One region of the Streptomyces sp. NBC_01261 genome, then DNA from elsewhere that is predicted to be linked to it. Evidence: riboswitches for the same ligand, from Rfam matches in the RefSeq annotation. Region 1 holds a riboswitch; each other region holds the start of a gene.
The links. A riboswitch is a leader RNA that binds a small molecule or an ion and turns the genes downstream of it on or off. The one in region 1 is predicted to bind S-adenosylmethionine.

Region 1 (6,030 bases):
GGCTGATCGGCTCGAAGGTGCGCCGTCCGAAGTGGTCGGCCTCGTGCGGGCGGGCGGAGAGCTGCACGCGCAGGCCCGCGCGGCCGGTGCTGACATAGTCGAGAGTGGCGATCGCCTTGGATATGTGGAACGGCTCCGTGTGTGTGGACACCACCGTCGGGACCAGACCTATGTGGCTGGTGAGCGGTGCGATGCGGGCCGCGACGAGTACGGCGTCGAGGCGGCCGCGGACCTGGTCGGTGCGGCCGTCCAGCTCGCCGTAGTGCGAGGACTGGAGGCCGAGGCCGTCCTCGAAGGTCACGAAGTCGAGCAGGCCGCGCTCCGCCTCGGCGACCAGGTCGGCCCAGTACGCGGCGGTGAACAGGTCCCGGGGCCGGGCCACCGGCTCGCGCCAGGAGGCCGGGTGCCAGCCGGTGCCGTCGAGGGCGACGGCGAGATGCAGGGGGGTGGAGCTGGTTGGGGACACGGTGGTGCCTTCCTGGAGATCCGTACGAGATCGCCGGACCGTTCGGATACGGATACGGCGGCTGGGGCGACCGCAGGGAGGATGGGGGTCCCCCCGGCCGAAGGCAGGGGGGAGGCGTCAGGAGCGACAGAGCGCGCCGGCCGTGCGCAGCAGGTCGATGTGGGGCCGGGTGGTGAGGCGCACGGTCGGGGGAAGGCGGGACGGATCGAGCATGTCCATCACCTCCACGGAATCCGGCATCAACAGGGACAACCGCACGGCTATGCCGTTTCTTCCGCGTCGGCGGCGGCAATCGGGCCGGTGCGCCGGACGAGCGAGAAGACCGTGCGGGCGCGCAGCGTGAAGCCGATCGACTCGTACAGCCGGATCGCACCGGTGTTGGTGGCCGCCGCGTGCAGGAAGGGGTGTTCGCCGCGTTCCTTGATGCCGGCGGCGACCGCGCGGACCAGTCGGGTGGCCAGGCCCCGGCCGCGGTGGTCGGGGTCGGTGCAGACGGCGCTGATCTCGGTCCAGCCGGGCGGGTGGAGGCGTTCGCCGGCCAGGGCGATCAGGCGGCCGTCGTGGCGGATGCCGAGGTAGGTGCCCAGTTCGACGGTGCGGGGCAGGTAGGGGCCGGGTTCGGTGCGGGCGACCAGGTCGAGGATCTCGGGTACGTCGTCGGGGCCGAGGCGTACGGCCTCGGGGTCGGGCTCGGCCCGCAGCCCGGTGTCCACGAGTTGGACACCCTGTCCGGAGCGGACGATCTCCCAGCCGTCCGGGGTCTCGTTCACCCCGCGCACCGCGGCGGTGCCGCCGGGGCCGACGAGGGTGGCCAGGTCGGCCCAGGCGCGGGGGTCGTCGTTGTCGGTGATGGCGTTGAAGCCGGCCACGTCGACGGGGTAGCGGGCGGCGCGCCCGACGCGTTCGGCGAAGCGGGCGTGCGGGCCGGTGAGCGCGGCCCAGGCCGGGTTGTCCAGAACGTGGGACGTGGACGTGGTGGTTTCGATACTGGCGGTGGAAGACATCGGGTGACGGCTCCAGTACTGGTCGCGCGGGTGGGGACCCCGCCGTCACGTGGCGGGGTCCCCTGGCCGAGAGGGTGGGTCAGGAGTCGCTGAGCGGCAGTCCGGGCGGGTTGACCTCGGACTTCGCGACGGCCTCGTTGGAGAGGTTCCAGGCGGCCAGCCACTTGGCGTACTGACCGTTCTTGATCAGGTAGTTGATGGCGTCCGCGAGGGGCTTGGCGAGGCCGCTGTTCTTCTTCGCGGTGGCGGCGATCAGGCCCTGGAGGGAGGAGCCGGCGCCGGAGTAGGTGCCCGCGTTGCGGACGGCCTTCGCCGTGCCCTTGGTCGAGGAGACCTGGTAGGCGACCGAGGGGTTCGGGGCGAGGTAGGCGTCGATCTTCCCGGAGGCCAGCGCGAGGTAGGTGCTGTTGTTGTCCTGGAAGTACTTGACGGTGAGCGGCTTCTTGTTCTCGGCGGCCAGCTTCTTCTTCCACTCCAGGAGGATCCGCTCCTGGTTGGTGCCCGCGCCCACGGCGACGGTCTTGCCGGCGAGGTTCTCGTAACTGCCGCCGAAGTTCCAGGTGTTGCTCGCCTTCACCGCGAAGCCGAGGTTGTCCTCGCGGTAGGAGGCGAACTCGTACTTCGCCTTGCGCTCCTCGGTGTCGGTGACGTTGGAGAAGGCGACGTCGACCTTGCCGCTGTCGAGGCCGATGAAGAGGTTCTCCCACGTGGAGTTCTTCAGCTCGGGCTTGAGGCCGAGGACGGCGGCGACCAGGCGGGCGATGTCGGTCTCCGAACCCGTGAGGGTCTTCTGGTCCGAACCGACGTAGCCGAGCGGCGGGGAGCCCGCGGGCAGGAAGCCGACGCCGATCTCCAACGTGCCGCTCTTCGCCACGGACTTGGGCAACTCGGCGCTGATCGACTTCACTTCGGCGACCTTGAGGGTCGTCTCCTTGGCGGCACCGTTGGAGAGAGCCCCCACGGTGACCGTGCCGGAGGCGGCGCTGCCGGACGTGGTGGCCGCGTCGCTGTCGCCGCCGCAGGCCGCGAGACCGCCGGCGAGGGAGGCGAGGACGGTTCCCGCGGTGAGTCCGCGAGTGAGTCTGCTGCGAAGGCTGGGCGTAGACATGGCTGTTCCTAGGCTCGGTGTTCGGGCTGGTGAAGGTGGAAGCGAGGGTGCTCAGAGGACCTTGCTGAGGAAGTCCCTGGTCCGTTCGTGCTGTGGCTTGTCGAGGACCTCGTGGGGCGGGCCCTGCTCGACGATCTTTCCGCCGTCGATGAAGACGACCCGGTCGGCGACCTCGCGGGCGAAGCCGATCTCGTGGGTGACGATGACGAGGGTGGTGCCGCTGGTCGCCAAGTCCTTGATGACGGAAAGGACTTCGCCGACGAGTTCGGGGTCGAGGGCGGAGGTCGGCTCGTCGAAGAGGATGACTCCGGGGCGCAGGGCGAGGGCGCGTGCGATGGCCACGCGCTGTTGCTGGCCGCCGGAGAGTTGCCTCGGGTAGGCACCGGTCTTCTCGGCGAGTCCGACACGGCCGAGCAACTCCCGGGCCAGTTCCAGGGCTTCGGGCTTGCCGAGCCGGCCGGTGGCGACCGGGGCGGCGGCCACGTTGTCCAGGACGGTCAAGTGCGGGAAGAGGTTGAAGTTCTGGAAGACGAACCCGATCCGACTGCGCTGGGCGAGGATGGCCCGCTCGCTCAACTCCTTCAGCCTGCCGCCCTGTTGCCGCACTCCGATCAGCTCGCCGTTGACACTGACGTAGCCGATCTCGGGCTTCTCCAGGTGGTTGACGACCCGCAGCAGCGTGGACTTGCCGGAGCCGGACGGGCCGAGGATCACGGTGACCTCGCCGGGCCGCACGGTCAGGTCGACGCCGTCCAGCACCCGGTGCGCGCCGTACCACTTGTGGACGTCGTGCACCTCTACGGCGGCGGGTGTGATGTCCGCCAGCGGTTCGACGGTGTTCGTGCTCATACGGCGGCCTCCCTGCGGATGCGGGCCCGCAGGTCGGTGACACCAGTGCGGAGTTTCTGGATCGGGGTCGGCGGCAGGGAGCGGGTGGCGCCCCGGGCGTAGTGCCGCTCGACGTAGAACTGGATGACGGACACGACGCTGGTGAGGATCAGGTACCAGACGGTGACGACCAGGAGCAGCGGCACGATGTCGCCCGGGTAGGTGGAGCCCATCGTCTGCGCGGAGCCGAACAGGTCGAGCAGCGAGACGTAGAAGACCAGGGAGGTGCTCTTGATCAGGCCGATCAGCTGGTTGACGTAGTTCGGGGTGATGGAGCGCAGCGCCTGCGGGAAGACGATCCTGCGGAACTGGTAGCCCTTGGGCAGGCCGAGGGCGGAGGCCGCCTCGTGCTGACCCTGGTCGACGGAGAGGATGCCGCCGCGGACCACTTCCGCCGCGTAGGCCGCCTCGTTGAGGCTGAGGCCGACGACGGCGACGGCCATGTCGGTGGCCAGTTTCGACTCGTCGAAGGAGAAGAAGGCGGGGCCGAAGGGGACGCCGATGCTGAGTGTCTGGTACAGGGCGCTGAAGTTGTAGAGGAAGATCAGCACCACGATGAGCGGGATCGAGCGCAGGGCCCATACGTAGGTCCAGCTCGCCGCGCGCAGTACCGGGCTCTTGGAGAGCCGGGCCAGGGCGAGCAGGATGCCGCCGAGGAGGCCCAACACGGCGCTCAGCGCGGCTACTTCGAGGGTGATGACGAGTCCGTCGAGGATCGTCGGGCGCAGGAACCAGTAGCCGAAGCGGTCCCACTGGTAGAAGGAGTTGGTGACCAGTCCGTGGATGAACTGGGCGACCAGCACCAGCACGACCAGAGTGACGATCCACCGGCCGGGCCGGCGCAGCGGCTGAACTCGCTGTGCTGTCAGGGGTTTTGACGGGGCGTCGGCGGGCGGCGCGGCGGCCAGGGACACGGTGGTGCCCGGGGGTTCAGTCATGGAGGGCTCCGGCGGAAGTCGGACACCCCGGGTCGCGACACCCGGGCGAGGCTGGCGCGACGCACGAGGTGAGGTACACACAGGACCGGGGGCTGGGCGGACAACGGCACACCGCGCGGGCGGTGTTCGTCAGGAACGCGGAACGCGAGGGCTGGGAGAAGTCGTCAGCCTCGACAGCGGGCGAAGCCCGGGGCGGTACACGCGGTACACAGTGCGCTGTTGACGCGCAGCAGATCGACGGCACGGTCCGCGACGAGAGGGTTCACGCACGGCAGTACGCAGCCCGGGGAGCGGCGTACTGCCGTCCGGAGAGCTGCGTACATGTCCGTCACCCATCACTGTTGTGGCCCAGGGGCCTCGCGCTTACCGAAAACGTCATCCGGTCCGGTCGTCACCTGGGGCACCCCACCGCGTGCGAGGGTTGCCGGTCAGCAAGCCAGGGCTTGTCGCTGACACTCATGACCGTTCTAGGTCGCAAGTTAAGACAATTGTCCGAACGTATGTCAATGGCCGTCCACCAACTGGACGCCACAGAACGCGCTCAGCTGCGGCAAGCTCCCGTTTCGTCTGCCACGTGGGCGGCCCAGTCCAGGATCTGGACAGCCGCGCCGGCGGCCTCCAAGCCCCGGCAGCGGGCGTGGTGACGGCGGGCGATGCCGTCGAGGTCGAGGTGGGTGCCGAAGGCCGGGTGGGCGGCCAGGCGGCGGGCGTAGGCCCACAGGTGGGGGTGGTCGGCGATGCGCTGTACGGCGGCGGCGTCGAGGTGGTTGCGGTGCACGGTGTCGAGTTGGACCAGTGACACCCACAACTCGACGTCCGCGGCGGTGAGTTCGTCGCGGATCATGTGCTCGCGGCCGTCCAGCCACCGGTCCAGCGAACCCAGGGTCTCCAGCAGCCGGGCGACCGCCGCGTCGCGCTCCTCCTGCTCGACACCGGCCGCGCCGGCCCGCTGCGCGGCGTCCTCGATGCCTTCGGCGCACAGTCGCTCGACGGCCTCGATCTCCGACTCGGCGCCGCACGGGTACAACTGGGGTCCCCCCGCGCCGAAGTGCCGGGCGAGGTCGCGCATGATGTCGGGCGCGTGGGTGCTGACGATCCGGCCGGACCAGTCGTCGCTGAGCACCGGCGCGGCGGCCGGTCCGGAGTAGCGGTGCGCGCTCGCCTCGTAGAGCGGGCGCAACGCGGAGTGTCCACCGCTGGGACAGTCGGGTACGGCGGACAGGAACACGGCCGGACAGCTCTCGTCGAGGCCGAGCAGGCTGTGGGTGACGGCGATGCGCAGGCCGTCGGCGCAGGCGGTGGACAGATGCAGGCGGTAGCGGCGCGGCACGGCGTAGTGCCCGCTGCGCGCGTCGCGTCCGATCCGGCCCCGGAACACGGGGGCGGAACGGGGTGCGGGGATGGCGGCGAGAGGCGTGCTGGACATGGGACTCCCCTGGTACGGGCGCGTGGACGTACGCGCGGCGGAAGCGTCGTCGAGCGGAGGACGGGGGCTCAGCGCGGGGGGTTCAGCGCGCTGCAGACCCGCAGCAGGTCGATGTGACGGCGGGAGGTCAGAAGAGGCGAACGGTCCCCGCGGCTGGTGGTGACCGACTCAAGGCGCCCCATTGTTTCCCTACCTGTTCA
Region 2 (6,030 bases), 6.0 Mb from region 1:
GCTGTCGGAACAGCGGATCGGTCTCCAGCGCGGCGGCCATGGCATTGCCCGCGAACTTGGCGCGCCGGTTGGGGGCGAAGCGGGCGTACTGTCGTAGCTGCGGGGGCAGTTCGGCGACGGTGAGGCCGCCGAAGCCGTCAGAGACGATCTGTACGACTCTTCTCCGCACGCCGTCGGGCAGCGGACGGTCGAGCACTTCGGCGGCGCCGTCGCCCGGCCCCCCGCCTGAGTTCTCCACCATCCTCACACCCCAATGTCTGTGCGGGGCCTCTCCCTCTCAGGAGGCGGCGCCCGGCCTGTCCACGAGTTCCACCTGGTCCACGGCATTGCACCAGCGGCAGCGCACCGACTCGATGGTCTCACTGACCACCTCGCGCTCCTCCACCTTCGGCTCACCCGCCAGGTCCAGGTGGAGGTACTCCACGACCTTCGACGAACGCGTCACGTCGAAGCGCGTGAGGTTGCCGCAGAGGGTGCAGCGCCACCGCGTGGAGGCAGTCGGCAGGGGAACCGTCATCGTGGCTGTCCGCTTCCTTCTCGTTCCAGTTTCCGTGATCGCCGGTTTCCCCGGCGAGTGTGGCTCGTAACCCTACGGCCTGGCGGGTACTCACCGCTCGGCCGTCCACAGCGGCGATTCACCCTGTCCCGTTGCGTCCCGTTACGTCATGCTCTGTAGCCATGATCAGCAACTGGGGCACGGCCCTCGTCAGGACGTTCCGCGGCACCTCGACGCCCATGACGTACACCCTGATCGGCCTGTGCTGCCTGATCTTCGTCCTCGGCCCGGCCTCGGGCTTCGTCCCGTCCTACGGCACCGGGGACGCGCTGCTCGCCGCGCAGCGGGCGTACTTCCGCCGCTGGGGCGTGGTCCCGGCCGACCTGTTCGGCAGCCCCGCCCGGGAGGCCCTGACCCCGGTCACGGCCCTCTTCATCCACGGCAGCTGGATCCACCTCCTCGGCAACATGCTCTTCCTCTACGTCTTCGGAGCGATGACCGAGGAACGGCTTGGCCGGGTCGAGTTCACCCTGTTCTACGTGGTCTGCGGCTACCTGGCGCTGCTGGGCTACGCGGTGGCCAACGCCGACTCCGAGCAGTCGCTGGTCGGCGCGTCCGGGGCGATCTCGGCGGTCCTCGGGGCGTTCCTGTACTTGTTCCCCCGGGCCCGCGTGACGAGTCTCCTCCCCTTCCTCTTCTTCCTGCCGCTGCGCTTCCCCGCGTGGGTCGTGCTGCCGTTCTGGGCGGCCCTCCAGTGGCTGGCGGCGGGGCAGGCGGCGCAGGGGCCCGGGGTGGCGTACCTCGCCCACCTCGTGGGCTTCACGCTGGGCTTCGGTTACGCGTGGGTGAGATTCAGGAAGAAGAAGGGCTCGAAGGGCGGACTTGGAAGGGCGGTGGTGGGAGACGGGCGGGCGACTAGAGTTGGGCCCGCCCCAGTAACGGTCCCCGAGGGAGAGAACCAGCCGTGATCACCGCGATCGTCCTCATCAAGACCAGCGTGGACCGGATTCCGGAGATCGCCGAGTCGATCGCCGCGCTCGAATCTGTGAGCGAGGTCTTTTCCGTCACCGGTACGTATGACTTGATCGCGATGGTTCGGGTGCGGCAGCACGAGGATCTGGCCGAGGTGATTCCTGGGCGGATCAGCAAGATCCCCGGAGTCGAGGGGACGGATACGCACGTGGCGTTCCGGACGTACTCGCAGCATGACCTTGAGGCCGCGTTCGCCATCGGGTTGGACTCGTGAGGTTGGGCGCCTAGTGGGGTGGGGGGCGCGGATCGTTTGCGACTGACGGCCGTGTGTGGCTGGTCGCACAGTTCCCCGCGCCCTAAGGGGTTGCACTGACGCCCGTCACATCGGACCGAGTGGTCGCGCCCACCCGGCGGAGCCGCACATCGACACAGCCCCGCGCCCCTAGGGGGTTGCACTGACGCCCGTCACATCGGACCGAGTGGTCGCGCCCACGCGGCGGAGCCGCAGATTGACACAGCCCCGCGCCCCTAGGGGGTTGCACTGACGCCCGTCACATCGGACCGAGTGGTCGCGCCCACGCGGGGGAGCCGCAGATTGACACAGCCCCGCGCCCCTGGGTGGGCTGCCCTACAGCCCGTTCAGATCACACCGTGGGGACACAACGGCCGTTCTCCGTGCGGTAGTTCCACTTCGCACCGTCGGTCACCAGCTCCCGTACCGCCGTCACGAAACGCTCGACGTGCTCGTCCGGGGTGCCCGCGCCGAAGCTGACTCGGATCGCGTTGAGGGACTTCTCGCCCGGGGCCGCCTCGGGGGCGCCGCACTCGCCCTGGGTCTGCGGGTCGCTGCCCAGCAGGGTGCGGACCAGGGGGTGGGCGCAGAAGAGGCCGTCGCGGACTCCGATGCCGTACTCGGCGGAGAGGGCGGCGGCGAAGTGGGAGCTGTTCCAGCCGTCGACGACGAAGGAGATCACGCCCACCCTCGGGGCGTCGTCGCCGAACAACGACAGCACGCGCACCTCCGGGACCTCGGCCAGGCCTGACCGCACCTTCTCGATCAGGTGCCTCTCGCGGGCGACCAGGGTGTCGAAGCCCGCCTCCGTGAGCGCCTTGCAGGCCGACGCGATGGAGTAGGCGCCGATGACGTTCGGGGAGCCGGCCTCGTGGCGGGCCGCGCTGTCGTGCCACTCCACGTCCACTCCCCCGTCCTCGCGCCGCGTGACCTTGCGGCTCGCGCCGCCGCCCGCGAGGTAGGGGTCGGCCGCCTGGAGCCAGTCCGCGCGGCCGGCGAGGACGCCCGAGCCGAAGGGGGCGTAGAGCTTGTGGCCGGAGAAGGCGATCCAGTCGACGTCGAGGTCCTGGACGGACACCGGGTGGTGCGGGGCCAGTTGGGCGGCGTCCAGGACGATACGGGCGCCGTGGGCGTGAGCCGCGGCCGCCAGCTCCCGTACCGGCCACAGCTCGCCGGTGACGTTCGAGGCGCCGGTGACGCAGACCAGGGCCGGGCCGTACGGGTCCCGGCCGGCGAGGGCCTGCTCCAGGGTCTCGACGGCCTGGGCCGGGGTGCGCGGGGCGTTGAGGTAGGTGACCCGGGCGTCCTTCCAGGGGAGCAGGGACGCGTGGTGCTCGGTCTCGAAGACGAAGACCTGACAGTCGGCGGGGAGGGCGGCGGCGAGGAGGTTCAGGGAGTCCGTGGTCGAGCGGGTGAAGATCAGCTGGTCGTCGGCGCGGCAGTCCAGGAACTCCTCGACCGTCCTGCGGGCGTTCTCGAACAGGTCCGTGGAGAGCTGCGAGAGGTAGCCGGCGCCGCGGTGCACGCTGCCGTAGTACGGGGCGTAGGCCGCCACGTCGTCCCAGACGCGCTGGAGGGCGGGGGCGCTGGCCGCGTAGTCGAGCGCCGCGTAGGTGACTTCGCCGCCCGTGACGAGCGGGACGGTGACATCCCGGCCGAGAACGGGCAGCGCCTCCGGAATGTCACTGCAAATGGTCTGAGCGGCGGCAACGGTGGAGACAGACATGGCGAACTCCCGTAAGAGGCAGGCGAATTCACTGCGCGAGCGGGCATGGCTTCGGCGCAGGGAAAGGTAAAGGGGGATGTGCGGAGTGGGGGCTTCGCGCCCTATCGCATTCGCTTGCTCACAGAGAGCTCCCTCGATGACCAGGACCCCTGGTGTCTTTCGAGGGGCCCGCGCTTGCCGCAGACCTCGCTGCCTACGGCCTGGTCTTCACCCGGGGCACCCCGCCACGGACGGAGGGTTGCCGGACAGTCGGCCGGGGCCTCATGACTGTCACTCATGACCTGGTCGGAAAACCTACGCGAGGTGATCGGTGTCCCGCAACCCGTGTCCGGATCGCGGGACACCGACCGCCGTGCCGCTATGCGTTGCTGGCGGCGGCCCAGCGCTCCAGCGTGCGCTTGGCCGCCCCCGAGTCGATCGACTCGGCCGCCTTCGCCATCCCGGCCCGGATCCGGTCCGCCAGCGGCCCGTCCCCGGCCTCCAGCGCCACCAGGGCCGCCGCCGAGTTCAGGAGTACGGCGTCGCGTACGGGGCCCGTCTCGCCGTCCAGGAGACGGCGGGCGACGTCCGCGTTGTACTCGGGGTCGGCACCGCGCAGGGCTTCCACGGGGACCAGTTCGAGGCCGACGTCCCGCGGGTCGAAGGACTCCTCGGTGACCTTGCCCTCGCGGACGATCCACACCCGGGAGGTGGCCGTGGTCGTCAGCTCGTCGAGGCCGTCGTCACCGCGGAACACCAGCGCGGAGGAACCGCGTTCGGCGAGTACGCCCGCGATGAGCCCGGCCATGCGGGTGTCGAAGCAGCCGACCGCCGACGAGGTGACCCTGGCCGGGTTGGTCAGCGGGCCGAGGAGGTTGAACGCGGTCGGCACTCCCAGGTCTCGCCGGACCGCGCCCGCGAACCGCATCGTGGGGTGGAACTTGGCCGCGAAGCAGAACGTGATCCCGGCCTCCTCCACCACCTGCGCGACCCGCTCGGGCGACAGCTCCAGGTTGATGCCGAGCCGCTCCAGCACGTCGGAGGAACCGCTCGCCGAGGACGAGGCCCGGTTGCCGTGCTTGACGACCCTCGCACCGGTGCCCGCGATCACGATGGCGGACATCGTCGAGATGTTGACCGTCTTGGCCCGGTCGCCGCCCGTACCGACGATGTCGACGGCCGGCCCCGGGATGTCCAGCGGCTTCGCGTGGGCGTACATCGTCTCGACGAGGCCGTTGATCTCCTCGACGGTCTCGCCCTTGGCCCGCAGCGCCACCAGGAAGCCCGCGATCTGGGCGTCCGCCGCCTCACCGCTCATGATGCGGTCCATCGCCCACGCCGTGTCGGCGGTGCTCAGGTCCTGTCCGGCGAGCAGCGCGCTCAGTACGTCGGGCCAGGAACGGGCCGCCGCGGTGTCGCCTCCAGCGGGGGTCACAGCGCTCATACGGCCGCTCCTGGGTGTCGTAGAAACCTGCTTCACAAGACGTGCCCCACCCTATCCAGCGCGGGGCACGGCGAAGGGCCCCGTCCGGTGTTCGGACGGGGCCCTTCGACTGTGGCGTGGCGACGCCTCAGCGATCAGTGGTGGCCGTGGCCGCTCGTGATCTCCTTGTACTCCTCGACGGTGGGCTTGGGGATCTGGGACTCCTCGCCGTAGTACGCCTCGCTCAGCTTGGCGCGCAGCTTCTGGGAGCCCTTCACCTTGCGCTCGACGCCGTTGTCGTCGACGGTCGCACCGATCGCGGCCGGCTCGTACTGCTCGTGCGCGGTGAGCGTGTGCAGCGCGTCCTGGCTGAGCGGCTCGTGGATCTCGACGAACTCACCGTGCGGCAGGCGCTTGATGACGCCCGACTCGCGGCCGTGCAGCACCTTGTCCCGGTCGCGGCGCTGGAGGCCGAGGCAGACCCGCTTGGTGGCGATGAACACGAGCACCGGCACCACGAAGAAGCCGACACGCACCGCCCAGGTGATCGAGTTGATCGACAGGTGGAAGTGCGTGGCCCAGATGTCGTTGCCGCCACCGACGAGCAGGACGAAGTACCACGACATCCAGGCGACACCGAAGGCCGTACGGGTCGGGACGTTGCGCGGGCGGTCCAGGATGTGGTGCTCGCGCTTGTCGCCGGTGACCCAGGACTCGATGAACGGGTAGACCGCGATCGCGACCAGGACCAGCGGGAAGATGATCAGCGGGATGAACACACCCAGGACGAGCGTGTGACCCCAGAAGTTGATCTCCCAGCCCGGCATGAACCGGATCAGGCCCTCGGAGAAGCCCATGTACCAGTCGGGCTGGGCGCCCGTGGACACCATGTCCGGACGGTACGGACCCATGGACCAGATCGGGTTGATCGAGGCGATCGCCGAGACGGCCGCGATGACACCGAAGACCAGGAAGAAGAAGCCTCCGGCCTTGGCCATGTAGACCGGCAGCAGCGGCATGCCGACGACGTTGTTGTTCGTCTTTCCGGGGCCCGCGAACTGCGTGTGCTTGTGGTAGAAGACCAGGATCAGGTGGCCGACCACCAGGCCGAGCATGATGCCCGGCAGCAGCAGGATGTGGAT
Region 3 (6,030 bases), 8.9 Mb from region 1:
TTCGCGAACCACTTGACGGTCAGGCTCAGCTTCTTGCCGTCCTTCTCACGGATGCCGTCGCTGCCCGTCTTCCAACCGGCCGCGTCCAGCAGGGACTTGGCCTTGGCCGCGTCGAAGGACAGGTCGGCGCCCAGGTTCTCGTAGTCCGGTGTGGTGCGCGCGAGGATGCTGGTGGCCGGCTGGGTGCCGGTCGGGAAGACGGTGTCGGCGATCTCCTGCCGGTTGACGGCGTACTCGATCGCCTGCCGCACCTTGATGTCCTTGAGGACCGGCCGGGAGTTGTTCAGCGCCAGGTTGAACACCGCACCGGGATTGGCCCGTCGGGCCAGGGCCACCTGGCCGCCCTTCAGCGCCGCCTCGTTGGCCTTGCCGACGCTGCTGATCGCGTCCACCTGCCCGGACTGGAGGCCGCCGGCCCGCACACCCGCCTCGGGCACCACCTTGAACACCAGCTTGTCCAGATACGCCTCGCCCTTCTTGCTCCACAGGGAGGAACCCCAGTCGTAACCCGTACGCCTGGCCAGGGTGATCGACTGGTTCTGCACATAGCTCTTCAGCGTGAAGGGCCCGGACCCCACCACTCCCTGGCTGCATTTCTGCTGCGGGGTCCTCTGCACGCTCGCCGAGGACTCGATGCCCAGCGAGTGAGTCGAAGTCGCCTGCAGGAACTGGGCGTTGGGCTGCTGGAAGGTCACCTTGACGGTGAGCGGGTCGACCACGGTGGTGCTCTTGACGCCGCTCAGATAGCCCTCGGCGAGGGTTCCCAGCGCGCCGAGTCTCGGCACCGCGTCGAAGTTGTCCTTGACCACCTGCGCGGTCAGCTTGGACCTGTCGCTGAAGGTGACACCCGATCTGAGGTGGAAGGTGAACGTGGTCGCGTCCGAGCTGACCTCCCAGCTCTTCGCCAGCCACGGCACGATCTTGCCGGTCCTGGGATCCTGGTCGGTGAGAGAGTCGACGAGCTGCCGTACCGAGTAGATGGTGTCGTTGCTGCCCACCTGCTGCGGGTCCACGCAACCGGAGTCGGAGCCCACCGCGAAGGTCAGGGTGCCACCGGACTTGGCCTGGCCGCTGCCGCTGTCGGAGCCGCCGCCTCCCGATCCGCAGGCGGTCAGCAGGATGCTGGTGGTCAGGAGGGCGGTGAGTGCCGTCCATCGGGCGGGGCGGATGTCCGGATGTGCTCTCACGGAGAGTGCTCCTACTCGTGTCACTACGCATGGGGTGCCCGCGGATCACGGCCGCGCACACGGGCGCGCCGCTCCGGTCGGCTCAACGCCGTTGACGGGCAGTGCAGTTGGAGGGTCAAGCGGGAAGGGGGGCGCGGCGGGTGCGGATGCCGTCCGTGAACACGGACAGGACCGCGAGAGGCTGCGGAAAAATGCCTGCGGGCCGCGACGGACGTCAGACGGACGTGGTCAAGGCGGTCAGGCGCGACACAGACAGCTGGTGAAGCGCTGCAGGTCGATGTGGCGGCGGCGGGAGAACCGGGAGAAGACGGTCGCGGCCGTCAGGGAGGCGACGGAGACGCTCGGGTCACTGCTGTGTCGCACGACCGTCCTCCCCGTCTCCGACCCTGGCCAAGGGCCCCGCGCTTGCAGGGATCGTCGGTGATCCTGCCGGGCTTTCACCTGGAGCACCCCACCGCGTCGGAGGGTTGCCGGTCAGCAAGCCAGGGCTTGACGCTGACACTCGATGCCGGTCGCGATCGTACGGAGCGACGTCGTCGTACGTCAATGGCGGGTCCGGCGCGACGAGGGAGATCGACCGGGCGGCCCAGCCCGACTTGACCTTGACGTGCGCGTCAACTCTTAACGTCGGTGGGCGCCGTACACGGTGTGCGGCCGTCAACGACCCGCCAGGAGCCCGTAGATGCCTCCGTCGAACATCCCCGCCACGCACCGCGAGGTCCGACTCGCCTCCCGTCCCCAAGGTGCCCTGGAATCGCGCCACTTCACCGTGGCGGAGGTCCCCGTCCCGGAACCGGGACCCGGGCAACTGCTGGTCCGCAACCGCCTGATGGGCGTCGCCGCGTCACTGCGCACGCTGATGGGGGAACAGGCGGGGCTGCCCCTGCCGTCGTTCGAGGTCGGCGGACCGCTGTCGGCCCCGGCCGTCGGGGAGGTGGTCACGGCCCCCGAGGGCGGGACCCCGCGCCCCGGCGATCTGGTGTCGCACTGGGCGGGGTTCCGCGAGTACGCCGTGGTGGACGCCGACGCGGTGCAACCCGTCGACCTGACGGTTCTGCCGGACCCCGTGGCATACCTCTCGCAGGGACCGGCGGCCTGGATCGGCGTCGTCCGGGGCGCCGAAGTACGCGAGGGGGACACGGTGTTCGTCTCCGGCGCGGCGGGCGGACTCGGCACCCTGGCCGGGCAGTTCGCCCGGCTGCGCGGAGCCGCCCGGGTCATCGGCAGCACCAGTTCACAGCGCAAGGCCGACTACCTGGTCGGGACACTGGGCTACGACGCGGTCGTGCTACGCGGAGCCGAACCCATCGAGGAACAGCTGCGCAAGGCGGCCCCGGACGGCATCGACGCGGTCGTGGACAACGTCGGCGGTGAGCAACTGCGGGCCGCGCTCGCCCTGGCCCGGCCCGGTGCCCGAGTGGGGCTGATCGGAGCGCTCTCCGCGCAGATCCCGGGCGAGAACACGGCGCCCGTCGAGATCGACACGTACTCGCTGATCGTGCGCGGGATCCAGCTCCGCGGCATCAGCGGCGCGCGCCACCGGGACGCGCTGACGGAATACCCGGAGACCTTCGGCCGTTGGCTCCGCGAGGGCTCGGTCACCGTCCCGCACACCCGCCTGTCCGGAATCGACCAGGCACCCCGGGCCCTGATGGAACTGCTCGAAGGACACCACATCGGCAGCGTGGTCGTGGAGTTGTAGTCGTCGGCCACCCGACTTCCGGAGGACGGAATGCGCATCGGCGACGCGGCGGCGGCCGTGGGTGTCACCACCCGAACCCTGCGCTACTACGAGCAGCGCGGCCTGATCACGGCTCGGCGTACGGCGTCGGGACAGCGGGAGTACGAGGAGGAGGACGTACGCCGACTCCACGCCGTCCGCGAGCTGTTGGACTCCGGCCTCACCATCGGCGACGTGCGGCTCCTCATCGACATCCTGGACGCGCTGCCCGGCCGCCCGGAGGTGCCGGCGGCCCACACGGGGCCGTACGCGGAGACGTGCGTCGTCCCTCAGGTGGCCTTCCGGCGACTGGCCGAACTCGACGCGCGCATCCGGGGGTTGACGGAGGTACGGGATCGCCTGGCCGACCGGCTCGACGTACGGTTCGGTGTCCTGGTCGGCCAACTCATCGGCCTGGACGTCCCCATGAGCGATGCCCCCGCCGGTTCCTGACACGGCCGCCGCCGAAGGTCCGCACACAGGCGGGCTTGCGGCGCCGGGCGGCGCCGGGAGATCATGCGCGTGCCCGGCGGGCGCCGGACGCGAGCCCGGAGTGCCCCTGCGCCGAGGCGCCGCAGGTTGCCGACGTCAGGACGGAGGGGAGTCATCGTGAGGACATCACCCCTCGGTCCGGTCCGCACCGCGGCTCTGCTCCCGGTCCGCACGAAGCGCCGGCACGTCGACCTGTGCCGGACCCACACCGCGCTCTGTCGCTGACCGGTCCCTCCGGCTCTCTCCCGGCAGGCCCGCGCCTCTCTCGCGCCTGACCGGTTTCGACCTCGCGTGTCCGGGCGTCGGCCCGTACCCGGGGAACTCCGTCACCCCACCACGCCACCGGCCGCGACGACACCGGCACCGGTGAGACGAGAACGGACGAGTCATGAGCGCGAAACAGCCCCGAACGCTGAAAACCGTCACCGGAGCCGGCGGCACCTCGGAGACCTACGACCTGGCCGTCGACCCCACCCGGTCCACGCTGGACACCGCTGTCCGGGTCGCGAAGCTCGCCGAGGCGGCGAGGATCGACGCACTGTTCACCGCGGATCTGCTCAGCTTCGACGCCCAGGGGCGATCGGCTCGCAGGAGCCGCTGGTCTTCGTGTCCGCCCTGAGCCAGGTGACCTCGCGGATCGGCCTGATCGCCACGGTCTCCACGACCTTCCACCCCCCGTTCAACCTGGCCCGGCTGTTCGGCACCCTTGACCACGCCGCGCCCGGATCGTCCTCGTAGGTCAGGGGGTTCACGTGCGGCTCGATCCATACCGCTCCGTCTGCCGCGGCATCCTCGACCACTTCGCGCACCAGTCGCAGAAGGTTCTCCCGGGGGCCCTCGCGCACCAGCCTGGCAGCGACTTGATCCATGGACATGAAGTCCTCGAACGACGTGAAGCCGCCGGAGCCCGGCGGTTGTTCGCCGTGCTCGCCCGTCAGTTCCGCGAGGGTGGCGGGGCGCATGGCGCCTTCGAGATGAAGATGGAGGTGGGCCTTCGGCAGTCGGGCGCCGCGATCGGGGAAGGGCGTGAGATTCAACGGGCCATCGAGCGATCCATCTCCCGTGCCAGGGTGTCCAGCCCCGTGACGACGACGGTGGCTGACGTGGTCCGGGGGTTGCCGGGGACCTGTACGTCGCGCTGGACTCGACCACCGACGTGGTCGGCTTCCGGTTCGGGGATCTCCACCTCGGTTCCGCCCTCGGAGAGCGCGAAGATAACGGAGTGCCCTGTCCGGCAGTGCCAGGCGACCAGGGCGTGTACGAACTCCGCGTAGGCGGCGGAATCGACTTCGAGTGTGCCCGGATCGGCCCAATGCCTGCCCTGGCCTATTCCCGAGGGCAGGTTCAGTTCCGCCTCGAAGAGCTGAAGCCGGCGTAGGAAGAGGCGCCCGGTACCGTTCGACCGGAAGTTCCGGTGGGTAGTGGGCACTTGGGTATTTCGGTGCCTGGCGGTGCCTGCTGGGTTTTGCGATGGGCGCCCGTCCTTCGAGCGAACAGGCGTCCATCGGAGGTCGACAACGGGTGAGGAAATGTGGGTCAGTTGAGTGGAGGGGACGTCAAGTCGCGACCCTGAGGGTGAGTTACCCCTTCGTCGCGAACGACAGGGTGCCGGAGGCGGTCGTATCGCCGTTCTGAGTGATCTGGAAGGCCCAGCCGTCCTCGGCCGGCCCGCATTCGACCTGGACGGGTGCGTTCCACTCGGTGAAGCGCAGGGCTTGCATGTGGCAGCCGTTCAGGCGGCCTGGCGAAGCTCCAGCCAGGCAGGCCGCCTGGCGGGCCGCCTCCAGGAGGACCATGCCGGGTACGTGGTCGCTGGGGTGGTCGAAGAAGCGGGGGTGGCGCAGGTCGGCCGGTGCCACCAACACGGTTCCGGCGGGCGCGCGGACCAGCATCACATCGCCGGGGGAGGGGACCGACACCTCGGCGGGTGACGGGCGCGCGTGCGCGTTGTCCGGTACGGGGTCGGCGGCGGCGTTCGGGCCGCGGAATGCCTCGTACTCCTCCTCCGACAGGACGCGGACGCGTCCGAAGGCCGAGCCGAACTCCCGCCCGGCGGCGGAGAATTGGATCCGTACGTTCAGTGCGACCGGCCAGGGAACGTCGTCGATATTGCGTACGTCGTGCACCTCGGCCCGGCACAGTACGTCCGTGGCGCCGTAACCGACCACCGGCTCCGCGCTGTTGTCGAGCCGGAAGCCGACGCTTCTGATGATGGGCTTGCTCGTGCTCGGTGCGCCGAGGAAGCGCTGACAGATGTACAGGCCGACCTGACGGATGGTCTCGGCGGCGAGCATCGGATCGTGCCGGTCGCCAGATCCAGAACCGATACCGGAACCGGAGCCGATATCCGACGTAGCGGACGTGGCATACGAGCGTGGCCACTGCGCCGCGAGGAGGAAACGGCCGTCGGGCAGCGCTCGGGCATCGGTGAGCAGGACTTCGGCGACCGCGTTCCGGTGTACGAGAGTCCTGGACACGCAACTGTCCCAGCTCAGCGTCAGCTCTTCCGGGTCGGCTTCGGGAGGTGCGAGAAAAGGTGATTCAGTCATAAAATAATAGAAGCTATGGTTCCCTGGCATCGGTGCGGGAAACGGCTGCCTGTCGGCTAGATTCACCGGAAAAGACGATCCG

Region 2: another riboswitch for S-adenosylmethionine. It lies ahead of OG226_RS35220 (aminotransferase class V-fold PLP-dependent enzyme); the one in region 1 lies ahead of OG226_RS08165 (amino acid ABC transporter permease).
Region 3: another riboswitch for S-adenosylmethionine. It lies ahead of OG226_RS47665 (putative leader peptide); the one in region 1 lies ahead of OG226_RS08165 (amino acid ABC transporter permease).

The regions. Positions count from the first base shown of each region.
Region 1 is NZ_CP108463.1:1,852,741-1,858,770, forward strand. Features, by position in the region: gene OG226_RS08140 (LLM class flavin-dependent oxidoreductase) at 1-466, opposite strand, end outside; gene OG226_RS08145 (putative leader peptide) at 584-679, opposite strand; gene OG226_RS08150 (GNAT family N-acetyltransferase) at 727-1,470, opposite strand; gene OG226_RS08155 (ABC transporter substrate-binding protein) at 1,550-2,578, opposite strand; gene OG226_RS08160 (amino acid ABC transporter ATP-binding protein) at 2,630-3,427, opposite strand; gene OG226_RS08165 (amino acid ABC transporter permease) at 3,424-4,404, opposite strand; SAM riboswitch class IV at 4,759-4,868, opposite strand; gene OG226_RS08170 (glutathione S-transferase C-terminal domain-containing protein) at 4,946-5,830, opposite strand; gene OG226_RS08175 (putative leader peptide) at 5,899-6,012, opposite strand.
Region 2 is NZ_CP108463.1:7,895,890-7,901,919, reverse strand. Features, by position in the region: gene OG226_RS35240 (NYN domain-containing protein) at 1-241, opposite strand, end outside; gene OG226_RS35235 (hypothetical protein) at 278-517, opposite strand; gene OG226_RS35230 (rhomboid family intramembrane serine protease) at 679-1,464, shown strand; gene OG226_RS35225 (Lrp/AsnC family transcriptional regulator) at 1,461-1,742, shown strand; gene OG226_RS35220 (aminotransferase class V-fold PLP-dependent enzyme) at 2,113-3,486, opposite strand; SAM riboswitch class IV at 3,652-3,768, opposite strand; gene trpD (anthranilate phosphoribosyltransferase) at 3,845-4,909, opposite strand; gene qcrB (cytochrome bc1 complex cytochrome b subunit) at 5,044-6,030, opposite strand, start outside.
Region 3 is NZ_CP108463.1:10,727,764-10,733,793, forward strand. Features, by position in the region: gene OG226_RS47660 (ABC transporter substrate-binding protein) at 1-1,187, opposite strand, end outside; gene OG226_RS47665 (putative leader peptide) at 1,425-1,550, opposite strand; SAM riboswitch class IV at 1,584-1,697, opposite strand; gene OG226_RS47670 (MDR family NADP-dependent oxidoreductase) at 1,870-2,889, shown strand; gene OG226_RS47675 (MerR family transcriptional regulator) at 2,920-3,360, shown strand; gene OG226_RS47680 (hypothetical protein) at 3,788-4,018, shown strand; gene OG226_RS47685 (LLM class flavin-dependent oxidoreductase) at 4,006-4,137, shown strand; partial or broken gene OG226_RS47690 (hypothetical protein) at 4,149-4,436, opposite strand; gene OG226_RS47695 (DUF6086 family protein) at 4,433-4,828, opposite strand; gene OG226_RS47700 (ScbA/BarX family gamma-butyrolactone biosynthesis protein) at 4,980-5,876, opposite strand.